One region of the Simiduia sp. 21SJ11W-1 genome, then DNA from elsewhere that is predicted to be linked to it. Evidence: predicted binding sites of a transcription regulator. Region 1 holds the regulator's gene; each other region holds the start of a gene.
The links. The regulator sigma-54, encoded in region 1, starts transcription at its own class of promoters, with help from an activator protein. The targets are predictions, from matches to a motif close to TGGCACANNNNTTGCNNT.
Positions count from the first base shown of each region.

Region 2: a site for sigma-54 is predicted at 1,161-1,178, ahead of L1F30_RS14490 (PEP-CTERM sorting domain-containing protein). Genes of this name have one in related genera too.
Region 3: a site for sigma-54 is predicted at 1,839-1,856, ahead of glnA (glutamate--ammonia ligase). Genes of this name have one in related genera too.
Region 4: a site for sigma-54 is predicted at 1,356-1,373, ahead of L1F30_RS06770 (PEP-CTERM sorting domain-containing protein). Genes of this name have one in related genera too.

Region 1 covers NZ_CP090959.1:1,031,059-1,034,152, reverse strand. Annotated here, with positions in the region: gene lptB (LPS export ABC transporter ATP-binding protein) at 1-610, shown strand, start outside; gene L1F30_RS04550 (RNA polymerase factor sigma-54) at 800-2,323, shown strand; gene hpf (ribosome hibernation-promoting factor, HPF/YfiA family) at 2,407-2,697, shown strand; gene L1F30_RS04540 (PTS sugar transporter subunit IIA) at 2,702-3,094, shown strand, end outside.
Region 2 covers NZ_CP090959.1:3,306,721-3,309,814, forward strand. Annotated here, with positions in the region: gene L1F30_RS14480 (hypothetical protein) at 1-260, shown strand, start outside; gene L1F30_RS14485 (hypothetical protein) at 442-1,068, shown strand; gene L1F30_RS14490 (PEP-CTERM sorting domain-containing protein) at 1,251-1,994, shown strand; gene xrt (exosortase) at 2,227-3,094, shown strand, end outside.
Region 3 covers NZ_CP090959.1:641,647-644,740, reverse strand. Annotated here, with positions in the region: gene L1F30_RS02795 (transporter substrate-binding domain-containing protein) at 1-124, shown strand, start outside; gene thiI (tRNA uracil 4-sulfurtransferase ThiI) at 114-1,598, opposite strand; gene glnA (glutamate--ammonia ligase) at 1,964-3,094, shown strand, end outside.
Region 4 covers NZ_CP090959.1:1,547,383-1,550,476, forward strand. Annotated here, with positions in the region: gene L1F30_RS06765 (Bax inhibitor-1 family protein) at 1-248, shown strand, start outside; gene L1F30_RS06770 (PEP-CTERM sorting domain-containing protein) at 733-1,308, opposite strand; gene L1F30_RS06775 (DUF6491 family protein) at 2,156-2,659, opposite strand; tRNA gene L1F30_RS06780 (tRNA-Asp) at 2,818-2,894, opposite strand; tRNA gene L1F30_RS06785 (tRNA-Val) at 2,942-3,017, opposite strand.

The DNA of each region.
Region 1 (3,094 bases):
CGCCGGCAAAACCACTTGCTTTTACATGATTGCGGGCCTGGTAGAAAGCGATGCCGGGCGCGTGAGCATCGACGATCAGGACTTAACCCCCCTGCCCATTCACGGGCGCGCACGGGCGGGCATCGGCTATCTTCCGCAAGAGGCCTCGGTATTTCGCAAACTCACCGTGGCCAACAATATTCTTGCCATTCTGGAAACCCGCAAAGAGCTCAACCGCAAACAGCGCTTAGCGCGCATGGAAGATTTGCTGGAAGAGTTTCACATTACCCACATCCGCGACAGCCTGGGCATGGCGCTGTCGGGCGGCGAACGCCGTCGGGTGGAAATTGCCCGGGCCCTGGCCACCGAGCCACGGTTTATTTTGCTGGATGAACCCTTCGCCGGAGTCGACCCCATTTCCGTGGGCGATATCAAAGGCATCATCAAGCACCTTAAAGATCGCGGCATCGGCGTACTGATTACCGACCACAATGTACGCGAAACCCTCAGCATCTGCGAAAAGGCCTACATCGTTAGCGAAGGCCACATTATTGCCGAGGGCGATGCCAGCACGGTGCTCGCCAACCAGCGGGTACGCGAGGTGTACCTAGGCGACCAGTTCACCCTCTAGGCCTGCACATCACCGCACTGGCGCGCAGAACAACAACGCTTTACGCGCCAACCTTAAATCACCCATAAAGGCATGGTGCTTGCTTGTCAATATTGCCTCGCTATTGCCGGATGACTACACTTAGGTTGCGCCCGCTGGAGTTAAGGCCACGTTTTGGGCAGCAACCAAGAGGATGTAAGTCATTACCCCATGAAGCCATCTCTACAGCTAAAACTCGGTCAGCAGCTGACCATGACGCCGCAGTTGCAACAGGCCATCCGGCTGCTGCAATTGTCGACACTGGACTTACAGGCCGAAATCCAGGAGGCGCTGGAATCCAACCCTATGCTCGAGATGGCAGACGGCGATGACACAGGCGCCGATAACGCCGCAGACCACCCAGACAACAGCCAATCTGCCCAGCCAGACGGCAAAGACGCAAACGACAACGCCCCGGATACCCCCGCAACCGACACCACCAGCGACACCTCGATGGATGCCGACTGGAATAACGACATTCCAGACGACCTGCCGGTAGATACCAACTGGGACGACATCTACACCTCGGGCCCCGCCAGCGCAGGCCCGGCATCGGACGACGATCGCGACTACGAGCGCGACGACAGCGGCGGCGAAACCCTGCAAGAACATTTGCTGTGGCAGCTCAACCTCACGCCCATGTCTGATCGTGATCGGGTGATTGCCATGGCCATCATCGATGCCATAGAGCCCAGCGGGCTGTTGGCCTCACCTCTGGAAGAAATAACCGAGGGCCTGGGCCAAGACGCCGATCTGCAAGATGACCCCCTCGAACACGATGAAGTACTGGCGGTGCTGCACCGGCTGCAACAATTCGACCCGCCAGGCGTTGGCGGTCAGGATTTATCGGAATGCCTGCTGATTCAGTTGCGCACACTACCGGCCACTACACCTTTTCTGGATGCTGCTAAACTGATTGTTAAGGATCACTTGGCCCTGCTAGGCAGCCGCGATTACAAGCAACTCATGCGCCGCTGTAAGCTCAAGGAATCAGAGCTTGCCGAAACCATCGGGCTGATCCAAACCCTTAACCCGCGCCCGGGCGAGAGTATCAGCCGGGCTGAAACCGAGTATGTCGTCCCGGATGTCTTTGTCAGCAAAAAACAGGATCGGTGGCTAGTGGAGCTCAATCCAGATATCGCGCCCAAGATCCGTATCAACTCAGGCTACGCGTCGCTGGTAAAGCGCGCCGACACCAGCAAAGATAACAACTTCCTGCGCGATAACCTGCAAGAGGCCCGCTGGTTTTTAAAGAGCCTGCAAAGCCGCAACGAAACATTACTCAAGGTGGCCAGCTGCATTGTTGAAAAACAGGTGGGCTTTTTCGAACACGGCCCGGAAGCCATGAAACCCATGGTGCTGCACGACATCGCCGAAGAAGTTGGCATGCATGAATCCACCATATCCCGGGTGACTACGCAAAAGTACATGCACACCCCCCAGGGCATTTACGAACTCAAGTATTTCTTCTCAAGCCACGTGAGCACAGACTCAGGCGGCGAGTGTTCCTCAACGGCAATTCGCGCCATCATCAAGAAGCTGGTGGCCGCAGAGAACCCCAAAAAGCCCTTGAGCGACAGCAAAATTACCAAGCTCTTAGAAGAGCAAGGCATTCAGGTGGCCAGGCGTACCATCGCCAAGTACCGGGAGTCTCTCGGTATCGCGGCCTCGAATGAGCGAAAGCGACTGATTTAGCAAGCGAGTATTGGTGCCCCGCAACGGTATTGCACCAATGCGGGGCGGGTGCAACGCAAACGCAGCGACAAAAGGAGCAGCAAATGCAAATCAACATCAGCGGACACCATCTCGACCTGACCGACGCCATCAAAAGCTATGTCAACACCAAGCTTGAAAAACTCGAACGCCACCACGACCGAATAACCAGCATCAATGCCATTTTGAGTGTTGATAAACAGCGACAAAAGGCAGAAGCTACCGTCCACGTCAGTGGCGCCGAGTTTTTCGCTGACTCTCAGTCCGAAGACCTGTATGCTGCCATCGATCTACTCACCGATAAGCTGGATCGCCAACTTATCAAGCACAAAGAAAAGCTTCGAAGCCACCGTTGAATTTATGCAGTTTGAAAATCTCTTGGCCCCACGCCGTGTGCAACACGGCGTGGATGGCGTCAGCAAAAAGCGCGCGCTGGAAATTCTGGCCGACCTGATCTCTAACGATATCCCCTCCCTCGCCGCCGACGACCTCTTTCGCAGCCTGGTTGCCCGCGAACGCCTGGGCAGCACCGGCCTCGGCCACGGTATCGCCATACCCCACTGCCGGGTTGCCAACTGCGAGGCCACCACCGGTGCGCTGATTACACTGTCTCACTCCATCGACTTCGACGCCATTGACGGCGAACCCGTCGACGTTATTTTCGCACTTCTGGTGCCGGAAGATGCCGATGGCGATCACCTGCAAACACTGGCCAGGCTTGCCGAGCTGTTTCAGCGCGAGGAATTTCGTGAA
Region 2 (3,094 bases), 1.7 Mb from region 1:
TTATACAGGGCCAAGCCGTTGCCACCTGGCAACTGCCCACCCTGCGTGAAAATGGCACACCACTGCTCACCCAAGAAATTGGCGGCTTCGAAATACGTTATCGAAAACTTGCTACACCGGATTTCACCTACCTGGTTGTAGAGGGCACCCAGCATAGCTACACATTTGACAACCTTTACGGTGAATTTGTATTCCAGATTGCCGCCTACGATAACAACGGCCTTTACAGCCAGTTTGTGCCACTGACAGTGCTGCACTAGGCGCACGCCTAACCGGTGCTGCTGGCGCTGTCAGGATTTTTTACAAAAGATGCTTTAGACGCCAAGCATCCCCACGCCAAATGATTGATTTCCCTTCACTTTACCTCCTTCGGCCTAGTTTATGCAGCGCCACCCAGCGTAAAGCATGAGCAAAAACTGCATAGCTACAGAAGGAATTACCATGAATTATTTCAGAACCTTATGGCTTTTCTGTGCAATGGCACTCACCACACAAGCAACCCATGCAAGCCTGCTGGATTTCGCCTCTGATGCGCATACCCATGAAAAGGGCCACGCCACACTCAGCTACTCGGGCGCTTGGGGCAACCTCAACATAACCGCACACGCCAACAATGACGACGATAACACCCAATTCGCGTACATGGATGCCAACTACGGCGGCCTGGGCGCCTGTAAAGATATAGACACCAACGCCCAGTGCGCGCCCGGCAACGACGACAACGTAAACACCGGCGAATGGCTCACCTTTGTTTTTGATCGCGATGTGCGCATCAGCAATTTGTGGGTGAACAACAATCACGACGGCGGCTTCGCAAGCGGCGCCAGCCTATGGGTAGGCGGCCAGCAACTTCAGGTAAAAGAATCCGGCAGCCTGTTGGGCAACTACCATGCGGCCAATAGCATTGGCAGCTTTTTGGTGGCGGCCAATACGGCTGTTACCCTTGCCTACCACAATACCCAATTTTATGTGACCGCCCTGGAAATAACCGGCCTGCCCGAAGGCGGGAGCATCGTATTACTCATTATTGGCATCATCGGGCTAGTGATTGTGCGCCACCGCACCTAGCGCGAAGGCGTTGTCGATTTATTTTACAAACACTCATTTCACAAGGCGCAAAACTTGGCGCACAACCTTGCAAATCAATAGCTTAGCACCCATGGCCCGGTTATTGCTCTTAAGGTTTGTAAGCTAGTAAAACTAGTTTATTTAACGCACCAAACATTTTGCGTCCACAGGAAGGATCAATCATGAAAGGCCTTATCAAAACCGCCCTTGCAAGCGGCGCACTCATTGCCTCTTCACTTGCTAGCGCAAGCGTTGTAGTTAACTACAACTCAAACGCAGCCGCAGGCGAAGCAGCATTTATGGCGTTCTTGGCAGGCCCAACCGTTGTTGAAGATTTTAATAGCCTGGGTACAGCACCCACCTACGGCACAACAGATCAAAACAGCTGGGAAGATCACGCGGCATCTTACTCAACCAATGTGGGTACCTTTGCGCTGATTACTGCAGGCCAGGCAGGCTCAAACTTGCACAACAATCACCTGATGATCGAAAGCTCACGCACCGGCGAATACGGCCGTGAAGCGCTGGCTTCCGATGCACAGGACCTCTGGCTAGACAGCAACGATGCGCGCCAAGTAACCTGGACATTCGACAACCCGGCCACCGCCGGCATGAATGCATTCGGTTTCTTTATGGCCGATGCCTCTGACGTAGGCGCCACGCTCACGCTCATGTTCGATGACGGCACTTACTCAGATTCCTACGTGATTTCTCCGTACCTGGCCAGCGGCAACATGGGTTACGTATCTGTTAAAAGCAGCATGAGCATCATGGGTGCCACGCTGTCGTTCAATAACAGCAATGGCAACGACGGCTGGGGCATCGACGATGTTACCGTTGGCCGCCTCCCAGAACCTGGTACTTTCTTATTACTTGGTTTGGGCTTACTTGGTTTAGGTGCTGCGCGTCGCCGCGTGAAAAACTAAACATCTTACGCAGTCTCCACAGCTGCTAAGCGCCAGCGGTTCTACCGCTGGCGCTTTTTTATTTCCAACTCGCAAGTTGCACACACGCACCAGCTACAAACGCCACCTGTTTTCAGGTAGAATTGCCTGTCAATTTAGCTTGGCTAAACACATGGAAGTTAATATAACAGCTTGCTCAGAGCCTCAAAAAAGGGCGCCGGCTGGCGTCGCACCGCTCGCGTTGCTACTGGCAATGCCTGTTTTTTTCGCGCCCACTTTTTTAAGCCTTGGCGATAAATGGAGCCAATGGACAGAAGGCCTTTCCCACGGCTACCTGCTGATTGCGATTTTCTCATACCTGTTTTACAAGGCGCTGCCGTTTAATCCGCAGGCCACTCAAGGCCAGCGCTATCTCGCCGCCTTATGCCTTGTACTTAGCGCAGGCCTTTGGGCCGTATTTGCACTGCTAGACATAAACCTGCTGGCAGAGTTTGCACTGATAGCCTGCCTTGCATTCGCCGTGGCGTTTCTTTTTGGTTTTGCCACAGCGTGGCATCAGCGGTTTTTACTGCTTATGCCCGTTTTTGCCATTACCCTTTGGGAGCATTTCAACGGCCTGCTGGTAACCCTTAGCGGCCTTGTAGTGGGTGAAATGGTGCGCCTTATTGGCATACCGGCTGTTATAGACGGCAGCAGCATTTTTATTCCCTTTGGGCACATCGTTATTGCAGATGGCTGCTCGGGCTTGCGCTACTTTATTATTGCGCTGGCCATGGGCTACTTGATCAGCTACCTCAATGGTTACAAAGAGCGCGGCTTTATTGCGATTATGGCGGTGGCAGCGCTGCTTGCACTTATCAGCAATTGGTTAAGAATTTTTATATTGATACTGGTGGGCTACTTTACAGAAATGCAAAGCTCGCTCATGCAAGAGCACGACATGTTTGGCTGGCTGTTATTTGGTGCTGTGTGCCTGCCTGCCATGTACATGGCACCGGTTGCGAAACGCCAGCCGCCCGCCAGTGCAGCGCAAGCCCCACAACCTCACTACGCGCTCTACAGCGCGGCGCTGCTGCTACTGGCTACGGGGCCGGCTATTTACTGGCTCTCACCCTCGCCCA
Region 3 (3,094 bases), 390 kb from region 1:
CCACTACGCACTGGAACAGGCGGTATTGGCGGTGGCCCACAGCCAGGCCGGGGCCGACATCTTTGCCGCGCACGGCATGTTTTTAACCATGCGCAAGCCAAGCGCCGCCAAACCTAGCCCTTAAGCTCGCAGCCAGCGGCTTTAGGGGCCGGCCGGTATACGCCCACGTTATCAAAGCCTGCGTCTTTCAGGTGCTCAGCGTGCAGCTGGCTCATCACACCTTTATCGCAATACAGCAGGTATTGGCGGCCGGCATCCAGGGCGGCGAAACGGGTGTTGAGGCTGAAAAACGGAATTTTCAGCACTTCCACATTGGCCAGGCGCAGCGGGCGCAGCTCTTCCTCGTTGGGGTGGCGAATATCCACCACCACCGCCTGCTGCGGGTCGGCCACCTGCTCAACGCTCACCACCGTTTGCTCTAAATCGGCCACCACATCCTGAATAAACTGGGTGCGACGCGCGCCTATAGCCTGCTCCAGCACATCGAAATCGAACTTGCTTTCAGCGTGCAGCACGCGATCCATCTTGGCGCGGGTGGTGGGTTTAACGGAGATCACACCGCAGTACTCGGGCATGGAGGCGGCGAAATCTTCGGTGCCAATGGCGCGGGAAATATCAATGATGTCGCCTTTGTCCATCACCACCAGCGGGCGCAGCACCAATGTATCGGTAACGGCGTCGATAGCGGCCAGGTTGGGCAGCGTTTGGCTGGATACCTGCGCCACCGCTTCACCGGTTACCAACGCAGGCAAGTCCAGCTCAGCCGCCACCTGGGTTGCCGCACGCAGCATCATGCGCTTGAGCACCACCCCCATGTAGCTGTTATCCACGTTTTGCAAAATCTGGCTAACCACTCCTTCAAAGGGCACAGTGACAAATTTCACCGGGTGCGAAGAGCCAAACTTATTCCACAAATAAAAGGCCACCTCTTTAACACCCAGCTCGTGGGCCTTGCCGCCGAGATTAAAAAAGCAGTAGTGGGTGCGCACGCCGCGCTTGATCATCAAATAGCTGGCCACGGTGGAGTCGAAACCGCCGGATATGAGCGACAGTACGCCTTCCTGCGAGCCGAGCGGGAAGCCACCCAGGCCCGGGGTTTGCTCTTCCACCACGTAGAGGGTGTCGGCCCGGATCTCAAGCTTTACGGTCACATCCGGCTGTTTGAGGCTCACGCCTTTTGCCCCGGTGTGCTGGTTCAAGCCGCCACCCACATAGCGCTCTACATCAATGGATGAGAAATCGTGGTTGCCGCTGCGCTTAACGCGCACGCAAAAGGTTTTACCGGCGAGCTTCGGCCCCCAAATGGGCAGGGTTTTCTGGAAGATGTCGTCCATGTCGCCGAGCGGGAAGGCCTGCACGCGCACAAAGTTGGCAATGCCGGGCGTGCGCGCCAACACATCGGACACCCGCGCCCAGAGCTGCTCATCGGCGCTCTCACAGGTCACTTCAATTTTTTCCCAATCGCGCACCACGGCTATGGCCGGATCTACCTGCACCAATTGCGCGCGCAAATTTTCGCGCAGCTGCTTTATGAAGCGCTTGCGCACGGGCGGGCTTTTAATGGTGATTTCCGGGAACAACTTCACAACAAAATGCATACTTAACTTCTCCTCGAGCCCAAAGCTCCACGCCACCCAGCATGGTGATGGCCAGACACACGCCTGAAATAAAAGGGCGCGCATTATACATGCTCAATCATTGAGCGTCCCAACGGGGTAATGACCTATAATGGTGCGCGCAACACACTAAGGCACCAGTGTGGTGCACCATAATTGCGCTTACGCCGCCCTGCACTGGCGCACGGCCTGAAATATGGGCCTCTACGGGATATTCCGATTTGGCATATATTTTGCCCTTACTCGGATACCCTTCATCAGCGCCCCGCGGTATCGATGATGCAGCATGCAGGAAGGGCGCGATGTAAAAATAAATTGTTAACCGGTCTGACTATTCGGAGGCATCCATGTCAAAAACTTTAGACCTGATCAAGGAACACGAAGCCAAGTGGGTTGATCTGCGTTTTACCGATACCAAAGGTAAAGAGCAGCACGTATCTTACCCAGCCAGCACTATCAGCGAGTCTTTCTTCGAAGAAGGCCGCATGTTTGATGGCTCATCTATCTCCGGCTGGAAAGGCATCAACGAATCCGACATGATCCTGATGCCCGATGACGATGCATCTGTAATGGACCCGTTCACCGAAGAGCCCACCGTGATTGTGCGCTGTAACATCGTTGAGCCTTCAACCATGCAGGGCTACGACCGCGACCCACGCTCTATCGCCAAGCGCGCAGAAGACTACCTGACCTCAACCGGCCTCGGCGACAAGGCACTGTTCGGCCCAGAGCCAGAGTTCTTCATCTTCGACAGCGTGCAGTTCAACTCTGGCATGGGCGGCGCTTTCTACAAGATCAACTCTGAAGAAGCGGCCTGGTCTTCAGGCGACGATTTCGACGGCGCCAACACCGGCCACCGTCCACGCGTAAAAGGCGGCTACTTCCCCGTACCACCACTGGACAGCCTGCACGACATCCGCGGCGCCATGTGTAACGCCATGGAAGCCATGGGCCTGGAAATTGAAATTCACCACCACGAAGTGGCCACCGCTGGCCAGTGCGAGATTGGCGTTGGCGCCAACACCCTGGTGAAAAAGGCTGACGAAGTACAGATTCTGAAGTACTGCGTTCACAACGTAGCGCACGCCTACGGCAAAACTGCCACCTTCATGCCCAAGCCTTTGATTGGCGACAACGGCTCAGGCATGCACGTACACCAGTCTTTCTCTAAAGACGGCGTAAACCAGTTTGCTGGCGACAGCTACGCTGGCCTGTCTGAAACTGCCCTTTACTATGTTGGCGGTATCATCAAGCACGCGCGCGCGCTGAACGCCTTCTGTAATGCCTCTACCAACTCTTACAAGCGTCTGGTTCCCGGCTTCGAAGCACCTGTAATGCTGGCTTACTCTGCCCGCAACCGCTCGGCTTCTATCCGTATTCCTTTCGTACAGAGCGCCAAGGCCAAGCGTATTGAAACCCGCTTCCCAGATCCAACCGCCAACCCCTACCTGTGCTTCTCAGCCCTGCTGATGGCCGGT
Region 4 (3,094 bases), 520 kb from region 1:
TTCTGCTGATAGTAAATATTGGCAGAGGGGTGATGGGTTTACCTGACGAAGAGAAGCGTATCAAGGCTATTGGCGGTAGTCTGTTGTTTGCGCTCTACCTGGTTGCAGATTTTAACGCCCTCGCTCAAGCAGCGGCGCCTGAGCAAAATAGTTGGAATATAGCGCTGGAAATTTCCATCCAATTGTATCTGGATGTTATTAATCTGTTGCTGCAAATCCTTGAGGCGTTGGGCCAGGAGGAGGGTTAAACCCGGCGATGTAGGTTAAGTAGTTATTGTGTGTACCTATTTCGTGGTTAACGGAAAATTTTTGTTTTAAGAAAAATAAATATGGCATCCATAAAGAACTTTGGAAAAATTTTCATAATTTATGTGCGAGATGAGTTCGAATCTTGGTTAGGTCTATCAATAATCTTTAATCGACAAAAGCCGACGCTTGATGTATTGATGCGTCCTGCCGGTGGCAGTTAAAGAAATTTGCAGCGGATTATTGCGGTTTAACTCGGCAGTCGGCAGTCGGCAGTCGGCAGCTGCCCAGGCCTGGTGTGTAGTGACTTGGCTTGTTGCTGTGTGTGGTTGGGGTTGTGGGCGCGCTTAGCTTTGTAAGTGGCCCCCGGTGCATTGGTTTGCCTGCTTTATCTTTTCGGCGCTCTTTTGGCGTGCGGTTAACGGTGTAACTAAAGCAGCCAGCTGTTCGCTGGCTGTATTGGTGGGTATTGTAGAGGGCTAGCGACTACTTCTTGGTGCGTTTTAATCCGAGCCCCAGTAAACCTAAGCCGAGTAGTAACAGAGAGCCCGGTTCGGGCAGGTTGCTACTAACCAGCCATGCTCCCATGGTGCCGCTGGAGTTCGAGCTATAGTGAGAGTCGTACCAAGGAGCATCGTGAACGGCGAGTGAGCCGCCAAAAATGAAGTTGTAGTAACCGGCGATGCTGTAGTCGCCAATAACGGCTTCGCCGCCAGAACCGAGATCGGAGTTCACTCCATCGAACAGGTCATGGAGTGTTGCGGACGCGGCTGCGCCCAAGTCGTTATCACTGGAATAGATATCGGCGGAGGTAAGTGCCAGGCCTGTGGCGTCTGACCAGGTGCTGGCAATTTGATCTGCCGTTGCGAGCACCCAAGTTCTCCCTGCGTACATTATCCCTGTGTTGAAGTTTGCGTAGGTGTCATGAATAAGGCCTACGTCTAAATAGTCGACCCCTAAATTTGTGTCCGTGGTATAGGTGCCATGGTCAATGATCGTTGCGCCAGACATGGAGCTGACAACCAGCGTGCAGGTTGCTACTAAGGTTTTGAGCGTTTTCATAGGTCTATTCCCTTTTTCCTGTTGTTGTCTCAAGGTCAGGCGGTTGGTACGCAATGCCCATGCCACTATGATTTTTTCTAGTTTTTTCAGTGGCTTGGTTTTTTTGCATGTCGCTCGCGTAGCGATTGTGTAAATAAGCTCGACAGCAGTATTCGAGTGGAAAGGGGGCGAAGACTGGAAGTAGCTAATGCTTAAATGTTAATAGCAGGGAATTAAGGTGGTAATCGATACGGCAGTGTGGCCGGTGAGTGTGCTTGCTTTTAGGCGCTAAATCCGCGCGCCGCTCACTGTTTTAGCTAGATGTTGTTGGTGGCGTCGATAACTTGGAGATTCTGGCCGCTCAGTGGTGCTTGAGTGGTGTTGAAACCTGGGCGGGTGAGATCAAACACCGGGTAAGAATTGTGTGTGGCGTTGCGCGTGGAATATCGGTGTGATGCCCCCGTGGCTGTTGGGGGCGAGCAACGCTTTTTGCCACATCTGGATTGGTGAAGGTGGTCATGTTGGCAGAGAGTTCGTGGTGTATGTGAAAGCGGTGGTGCCGGATGCTAAAAACGTGGCCCGACATGCTGCGTTGAGATTATTCGAGCCATCATCTGGCCACCCGTAACCATAATCTTCAAAACCCAATTGTTATCGAACCTAGGGGCGTGAGGGTGAATCGATGGCGCGCACAAGGCGCTACGGGCTCATCCAGTGGCTAGCTTATTCTATCTGGAGTTAAGGTTTGTGGCGCTTGCTTGTGGCAACCAAGTGCTTTTGCTGCTTACTGGTTCGAGAAGGAGCGGGGTTCGAAACAGGCCCCGCTCGTATTGCTCGTGTCATGAGAGCGGGGCTGCCGCTTACGCCTTTAGCTTTGGCCTTCTTTACTGCTGTTTTCTTCCGGTGCCTCTTTCTGGATTTTTTCCAGCGCTTTGTGGTAATCACGGCAGGCGCGGCTGTCTTGTTCGGATTGGGCGCAGGCTTGCTCGTGTACCGCAAGGCGTGCAGCTTTCACTTGGTCGCGGCCGCGCACTTCGTAAATTTTTTGAATGGAGTTTGGCATGCGGATGTTACTGTTGGTTGCGTATACCTTGTCAAAGCGCGCACTCACCCGGCCTTGGGTGTCTGTGAAGGCGAGCGCCTGGCTAAACAGCAAGTCGCGATCGGGGCGCGAAAGCACCAGCAGGTAGTTGCGGCTGGCGCCAGCTGAAACCATTAGTACTTGCTCGTTCACAGCAGACCAGCCATTTACATTGTTCTTGCGAAAATCGCGCACCTCTTTTAATTCAGGGAATTCATAATTGATGGGCGGGTTGGCGAGTGCGCCGGTGGTGGCGAGTGCCAGGCACAGGGTGATGATCAGCTGTTTCATGGTGTATCCCACCTGCAGGTGTGCCGAAACGGGCGGCTTAGTGTACCTGTAAAATATGACCGCAGCTGCAGGGTTAGGTTCAATGAGTGTGCTTTTTGATGGGCATAAAAAAGCCCCGATAAATCGGGGCTTTTAAAGACTAGAGGCTAGTCAAATAATGGCGGACCGGACGGGACTCGAACCCGCGACCTCCGGCGTGACAGGCCGGCATTCTAACCAACTGAACTACCGGTCCGCTAAACCGTGTAGGCGCAATCAACTGCGTTAATTGCCGCCTGAATATGGTGGGTGGTACAGGGGTCGAACCTGTGACCTACGCCTTGTAAGGGCGCCGCTCTACCAACTGAGCTAACCACCCGGTGTTCAGGAGCCGCGTATTCTACTGATAAATCCGGGTCGGTCAACAATATTCTTAATTTTTTTCAGTGGATTCAA